One region of the Cryobacterium sp. Hz7 genome, then DNA from elsewhere that is predicted to be linked to it. Evidence: predicted binding sites of a transcription regulator. Region 1 holds the regulator's gene; the other holds the start of a gene.

Region 1 (3,526 bases):
CATTGACGGCCACAATATCTGGCGCGGCGACCTGGCCGCCGCCTTCGACACGGCGGCCGGCCTGGTCCGCCTCTCGCCGCGGATCTCGGTTTCCACCTCTACCTCGCTGCTGCACGTTCCCCACGACGTCGACGACGAATCGGCGCTGGACGACGACCTGAAGACCTGGCTGGCCTTTGCGGATCAGAAGGTCGCGCAGGTTGCCACACTCGCCCGCGGCCTCAGTCTGGGTCGCCGTGCCATCGAGATCGACCTCTCTGCGGCCTCCGCGGCCCTCGACGCGCGGGGGGTGGCTCCCGGAGTCCACGATGGCGCCGTTCGGGTGCGCGCCGACGCGCTCGCTCCGGGCGACTTCACCCGGGGCGCCTACGCAGCCCGAGTGGCAGCCCAGGAGATGGCCCTCGGGCTGCCGTTCCTGCCGACGACCACGATCGGATCCTTCCCGCAGACCGGGGACATCCGTCGGGCCAGGGCGCAGCTGGTACGGGGGGTGCTGAAAACCGCGGACTACCGGGACCTGATGCGCGCCGAAATCCGTCGGGTCGTCTCGCTGCAGGAAGACATCGGCCTCGACGTGATCGTGCACGGGGAGCCGGAACGCAACGACATGGTGCAGTACTTCGCCGAGAACCTGGACGGCTTCGCGGTCACCGAGAACGGCTGGGTGCAGTCCTACGGTAGCCGGTGCGTGCGCCCGTCGATCCTCTGGGGTGACGTGTCCCGGCCGCGGCCCATCACGGTCGAGTGGTCGGCGTTCACGCAGGGGCTGACGCCCAAGCCCGTCAAGGGGATGCTCACCGGTCCGGTCACGATCCTCGCGTGGTCGTTCGTGCGCGACGACCAGCCGCTGGGCGAGACGGCCAGGCAGGTGGCCCTGGCCCTCCGGGACGAGATCGCCGACCTGGAGTCGGCCGGCATTCAGATCGTCCAGGTCGACGAGCCCGCGCTGCGGGAGCTGCTGCCGTTGAAGCAGAAGGACCAGGCGGAATACCTCGACTGGTCGGTGGGGTCCTTCCGCCTGGCGACGGCCGGTGCGGCCGCGGCCACCCAGATCCACACCCACCTCTGCTACTCGGAGTTCGGGGTGGTCATCGACGCGATCCGCAACCTGGACGCCGATGTGACCAGCATCGAGGCGGCACGCTCTCGCATGGAGGTGGTGGGCGATATCCGGTCCCAGGGCTTCGACCACGGTATCGGCCCGGGAGTGTGGGACATCCACTCGCCGCGTGTGCCGAGCGTGTCCGAACTCACCGACCTGCTCGAGCGCGCCGCGGCGGCCATCCCGGCCACCCGGCTCTGGGTGAACCCCGACTGCGGCCTCAAAACCCGCGGCTACACCGAAACCGTCCAGTCCCTGCACAACATGCTCGCCGCCACCCGCATCCTCCGCGCCCGCCTGACCTCCTCCGTCTCCGCCTGACCGCGCCTCCACCCACACAAAAGCCGGGCACGACACCAAGAACAGTGTTCGTGCCCGGCCCACAAGACCCGGCTCACAAGACCCGACCGAAATAACCATGGTGACTCAACACGCGCGCGTCTCCACGACGCTGGTCGAAACCGTCGAAACCGTCGAGACCAAGAGTCCGCCTGAAATGCTGATGTGCTTGAGTGCTGATGCCCTAAACCGACCGCAGCACTGCCACAACCTTCCCCAGAATCTCGGCGTGATCGCCGACGATGGGTTCGAAGTTGGTGTTGCGGGGCAGCAGCCAGGTGTGCCCGTCGCGCTGGCGGAAGACCTTGACGGTTGCCTCGTTGTCGAGCATGGCTGCAACGATTTCACCGTTTTCGGCGGTCTTCTGCTGCCGCACGACGACCCAGTCGCCGTCCATTATGGCGGCGTCGATCATCGATTCGCCCGACACCTTGAGCATGAACAGATCGCCCTTGCCCACCAGCTGGCGGGGTAGCGGGAAAATCTCGTCGATCTGCTGTTCGGCGGTGATCGGGATGCCGGCGGCGATGCGACCGACGAGCGGAACCATGGCGGCGTCGCCGACCTGCACTCCGGTGTGGAAACTTTCCGAGGCTCCGGCCGTCGTGTCTTCGGGCGCCTGCGGAATCTCGATGAGCACCTCCAGTGCTCGGGGACGGTTCGGGTCTCGGCGGAGGTAACCGCTCAGTTCCAGCTGGTTGAGCTGGTGGGTGACGCTCGACAGTGACGACAGGCCGACGGCGTCGCCGATCTCGCGCATGCTCGGCGGATAGCCGCGTTGGCTGACCGAGCGCTGGATGACGTCGAGGATGGCGAGCTGCTTCTCGCTGAGGCTCTTGCGCCGTCTGGTGCCGCCCTTGTCGCGGGGACCGCTGGTGTTCTGTGCCACGTTCGTCGCTCCTCGTTTTGATTGATGCGCTGGCAGCAAGCAGCGAATGCCGCCGATTCGCGCGAATGTCGGGGGTGCCTGATTGAGTGTCAATCAACAATCGAAACTGTATCCGCGTTGAGCTCATTAAACAAACATGTATTCGAGTGGGTCGGAATAAATATTTCAGAAACTACCGAATAAAGCTTGATTGTTCGAATAATCGAATATACATTCGGAACATAAGTTCGCATCCGGCTCTCCCGGCCGAGAGTCGGATGCGTCTTCTCACAGGAGGTATCACATGAGCACTGCACTTGAACGAGGCGCCCCCATCGCGACCGGACGCACCCGGCTCCGACTCACCCGGCGCGGTCGCGTCGTTTTCACGTCCCTGGCTGCCTTTCCGCTCGTGGCCGTGGCTCTGGCCGTCGCCCTCAACGGAGGCATCGCCGCCGCCGAGAACTCGACCGTCGCTCACGTGGCCTCGGCCTTCGACTACGTCACCATCAAGTCGGGGCAGTCGCTCTGGCAACTTGCCGAGACAATAGCGCCCACGTCAGATCCGCGAGAGGTGATCGCCGAGATTGTGAGCCTTAATCAGCTGCCGTCCGACAGCGTGCAGCCCGGTCAGCGGCTGGCGCTTCCGAACGACCTGTGAACTACCCGCGGCGAGCCCCCGCCGGTCTCATCCCGGTAATATTGGGGGAGTGACCAGTCTCAACGATCTGCCCCTTCGCGATAATCTGCGCGGACTCACTCCCTATGGGGCGCCGCAGTTGCACGTGCCGGTGGCTCTCAACGTGAACGAGAACACCCACGGCATCCCGGCTGAGGTGGCGCAGGACATCGTGGCGGCGTTGGCCGTGGCGGTCACGACCGTGAACCGATACCCCGATCGGGAGTTCACCGAGCTGCGGGATTCCCTCGCCCGTTATCTCGGTCACGGCCTCACCCGAAAGAACATCTGGGCCGCCAACGGTTCCAACGAGGTTCTTCAGCAGGTGCTGCAGGCCTTCGGCGGCCCGGGTCGGTCCGTGCTCGGCTTCGCGCCGACCTACTCCATGTACCCTCTGCTGGCCTCCGGCACCGGCACCCGCTGGATCGCGGGCGGTCGTGACGCAAAGTTCGAACTCTCCCCGGCCACGGCGCTCGAGTGGGTCGACCGGGTTGCCCCTGACCTCGTCTTCCTCTGCTCGCCGAACAACCCCACGGGC
Region 2 (3,526 bases), on a different contig from region 1:
TCGCGCACGGCCCCGCGGCCGCGGTAGGCGTTCGTCATGGACATCAGCGACACCCGATCGCTGCCGAAGGTGTCGAAGAGCGTGCGATAGACGTCGTGCCTTCTGGCGGACTCGACGTCGAGGTCGATGTCGGGCAGGGTCTGCCGCTCGGGGGAGAGGAATCGCTCCCAGAGCAGCCCGTTGGAGATGGGCTCGACGGAGGAGGTGTGCAGGGCGTAGTTGAGCACCGAGCCCACCCCGGACCCGCGCGCCTGGATGCGGATGCCCATCTCCCGGATGATGTCCGCCACCCGGGCGACGGTGAGGAAGTAGCCGGCGAAACCGAGGTGCTCCACCGTCTTCAGCTCATGCACGAGACGTGCGTGCGCAGCATCCGCCAGCGACCGGCCCGCCGGCGACGTGACGGGGTAGCGGTCGTCGATGCCGGCCCGGGCCCGGGCGTGCAGCTCGGTCAGCGGGTCGCCGCTGACGCCGATGATGCGTGCCTCCGGCATGCGCGGGCGACCCAGGCCGATGTCGGAGTCCGGGTCGAGGCTGCACCGCTCGGCAAGCTGCTCGGTGTCGCGGAACAGTCGGTCGACGGCGCCGTCGTCGTGCAGCCCGGCGTCGACGACCATGCGCGCCACCTGCCTCATGGCGACTTCGGGTTTCAGCCAGGCCTGGCCGTTGGTCTGCAGCTGCTCCAGGTTCGCCAGCGCCGTCAGGGTGCGGGCCGCGTCGGCCAGGTCGGCGGTGACGGCCTCGTCGGGGGTGCCGTAGCGCACGGCGTTGGTGAGCACGGCGGGCAGCGCGGCGTGCTCGAAGAGGGCGAGCATGCGGGTGGCCGGCGTCACGCTGCCGGGAGTCCCCGGCGCCGCCAGATGGCAGACGATTTCACCCACCACCGACTGCGGCGGCAGGGCGCGCAGCCACGCGGTGAGGCAGGCGCCGGCCGCGTCGGTGTCGCGGCGCTCGACCGATTGGCCCACATCGGAGGTAGGGCCGAGCAGCACGGTGAGGCAGCGCAGTCCGGCCAGCTCGGCGAGGTGCGAGCGGGCGATGCTGGGGCGCCCCGACGCGCTGTGCGCGGCGCTGTTGTGGGCGGCGCTGACCGCGCGGCAGAGGGCCGCATAGCCACGACCGTTCAGATCGCCATGGGCGAGCACCACGATCCGGCCCAACGGATGCCCGTCGTCGTCGTGCACCGCGAGGTCGGCGCCCAGCCCCGGCCGGATACCCGCGGCCGCGCAGGCGCGCACGTGCTTGACCGCGCCGTAGAGACCGTCCCGGTCGGTGAGGGCCAGGAAGGAGCCGTTCTGCGCCTGCGTCTGCTCCACCAGCGCCTGGGGGAGTGTGACCCCGAAGTGCGTGGAGTAGGCGCTCGCGACGTGGAGGTGTGCGAACATGTGTGTACTCCTCTGGCGGGCAGGTCGACGGGTGATAGATAGAACGAATGTTCGATGTAGGGAGTGTACGTCACACGGCCGACACGCGCTACCGGCAGTCTGGCGAGGCAGTCTGGCTAGGCTTGGTGGCTCAGCCGTCGTTCGCCTCGTTTGGAGATCCCCATGACCACGCCCACTTCGTCCTGGACGGACTATCTCGGCCGGGCCGCCATCCGCTCCGGTCAGGCCCTGCTGGTCCTCGCCCTGCTGGTGGTGGCCATCTACGGGATCACGCAGCTCAAGCTGGTCTTCACCCCGCTCCTGATCGCCCTGATCGTGGCGTCGGCGCTGCGCCCCTTCATGCGGTTCCTGCTGGCCCGCGGGGCGAACGAATCCCTTGCTGCGGCGATCACCCTGATCTTGAGCGTCGCGGTCTTCGGTGGCGTCGTTACCCTCGTGGTGTTCGGCATCCGCGGCGAGTGGGACACCCTCTTCACCTCGGCCAGCGAGGGGCTCGACAGCCTGCAGGAACTGCTCACCAGCGGCACGCTGCCGATCGATTCCGCTCAGATCGATTCGGTGCGCGAATCGGTCATCGACTTCGCCACCAGCAGCCAGTTCGGGTCCGGGGCCCTGGTCGGGGTCTCCGTGGCCGCCGAGATCGTGGCCGGCGTGGTGCTCGGCCTCGTCGTGCTCTTCTATTTCCTGAAGGACGGCCCCCGCATTTGGAGCTTCCTCATCCAGCCGCTCGCCGGCAAGCGGCACGAGCGGGCCGTACGCGTCGGCGTGAGCAGCGTCGAGGTATTCGGCAACTACGTGCGCGGCACGGCGATCGTCGCGTTCGTCGACGCCCTGTTCATCGGGATCGGACTGTGGATCCTGCAGGTTCCGCTGGCGCTGCCGCTCGCCGTCATCGTCTTCGTCGGCGCGTTCATCCCCATCGTCGGGGCGACGGCCGCCGGCATCCTGGCCGCACTGGTGGCCCTCGTCACGAACGACCTGACCACCGCCATCATCGTGGTCACGATCGTGGTCGCAGTCAACCAGCTCGAGGGCAACTTCCTGTCCCCGGTGGTGCTCGGCAAGTCACTGCGCCTGCACGGCCTGGTGATCCTGCTGGCACTGACGGCCGGCACGATCCTGGGCGGCATCGTCGGCGCGGTCATCTCGGTGCCGATCGCCGCCGTGGGCTGGGCCGTCATCAAGGCCTGGAACGCTCCCACGCCGCCGGTTCCGGTCGCGTCGGTTCCGGTGCCGCCGGTCGCGCCGGTTGAATCTGCCCCGCCTGCCCCGCCGCTCGGGGCGGCCGGCGCGACACCCTAGCCGATGCGCGCCAGGTTCGGTGTTGAACCAATTCGACGGAGATTCTCGTTCACAACTGCCTTTTCGGAGTTTTCAGGGCTGATTCGGGCAGAATCTCCGTCGAATTCGTTCGGGCGAGCGGTGATCAGCTGAAGGCGGAGATGCCGGTCACGGCCCGGCCGACCAACAGCGCGTTGATCTCGTAGCTGCCCTCGTAGGAGTAGATCGCCTCGGCGTCGGCGAAGATCTTGGCCATCTCGTACCGGGTGCTGATGCCGTTGCCGCCGAGCAGACCGCGGCCAAGGGCCACCGTTTCGCGCATCCGGGTCGTGCAGGTCGCCTTCGCGAGGGCCGCCTGGTCCATCGTGAGCCGCCCGCTCTCCTGCAGTCGCGCCATCTGCACCATCAGCGACAGCGACAGGGTGGCGTTGCCGATCATGCGGGAGAGCTGCTCCTGCACCAGCTGGAAGGATGCGATGGGCATGCCGAACTGGCGCCGCTCCAGCGCATAGGCGCGGGCCACGTCGAAGGCGGCGAGCTGCTGGCCGACCGCCTGCCACGACACCCAGATCCGCGAGTTCCGGAGCAGCACGTTCGTGTCCTGAAAGCTCTGGCTGCCCGGCAGCCAGTTCGTGTACGGGATCCGCACCTCCGTGAGGGTGATGTCGGCGTTCTGCACGATCCGCACCGCGATCTTGTTCTCGATCGGGGTGGCCGTGAACCCGGGCCGCTCCGTCTCGACGATGAATCCCTTGATCTGCCCGTCCGCGGTGTCCCGGGCCCAGACCAGCACGTAGTCGGCCATGGCGCCGTTGCCGATCCAGCGTTTGGTGCCGTTGAGCACCCACTCGTCGCCGCTG

The links. Region 1 encodes LexA, which represses DNA repair genes until DNA is damaged. Its sites were predicted from a motif close to TCGAACANNTGTTCGA; they were not measured.
Region 2: the regulator LexA is predicted to act here: its motif matches at 1,425-1,440, upstream of E3N86_RS10640 (DNA polymerase III subunit alpha).

What each region holds. Positions count from the first base shown of each region.
Region 1 is NZ_SOFB01000035.1:31,511-35,036, reverse strand. It holds gene metE (5-methyltetrahydropteroyltriglutamate--homocysteine S-methyltransferase) at 1-1,423, shown strand, start outside; gene lexA (transcriptional repressor LexA) at 1,626-2,330, opposite strand; gene E3N86_RS07655 (LysM peptidoglycan-binding domain-containing protein) at 2,614-2,970, shown strand; gene E3N86_RS07650 (histidinol-phosphate transaminase) at 3,020-3,526, shown strand, end outside.
Region 2 is NZ_SOFB01000049.1:75,576-79,101, forward strand. It holds gene E3N86_RS10640 (DNA polymerase III subunit alpha) at 1-1,385, opposite strand, end outside; gene E3N86_RS10645 (AI-2E family transporter) at 1,548-2,687, shown strand; gene E3N86_RS17880 (acyl-CoA dehydrogenase family protein) at 2,812-3,526, opposite strand, start outside.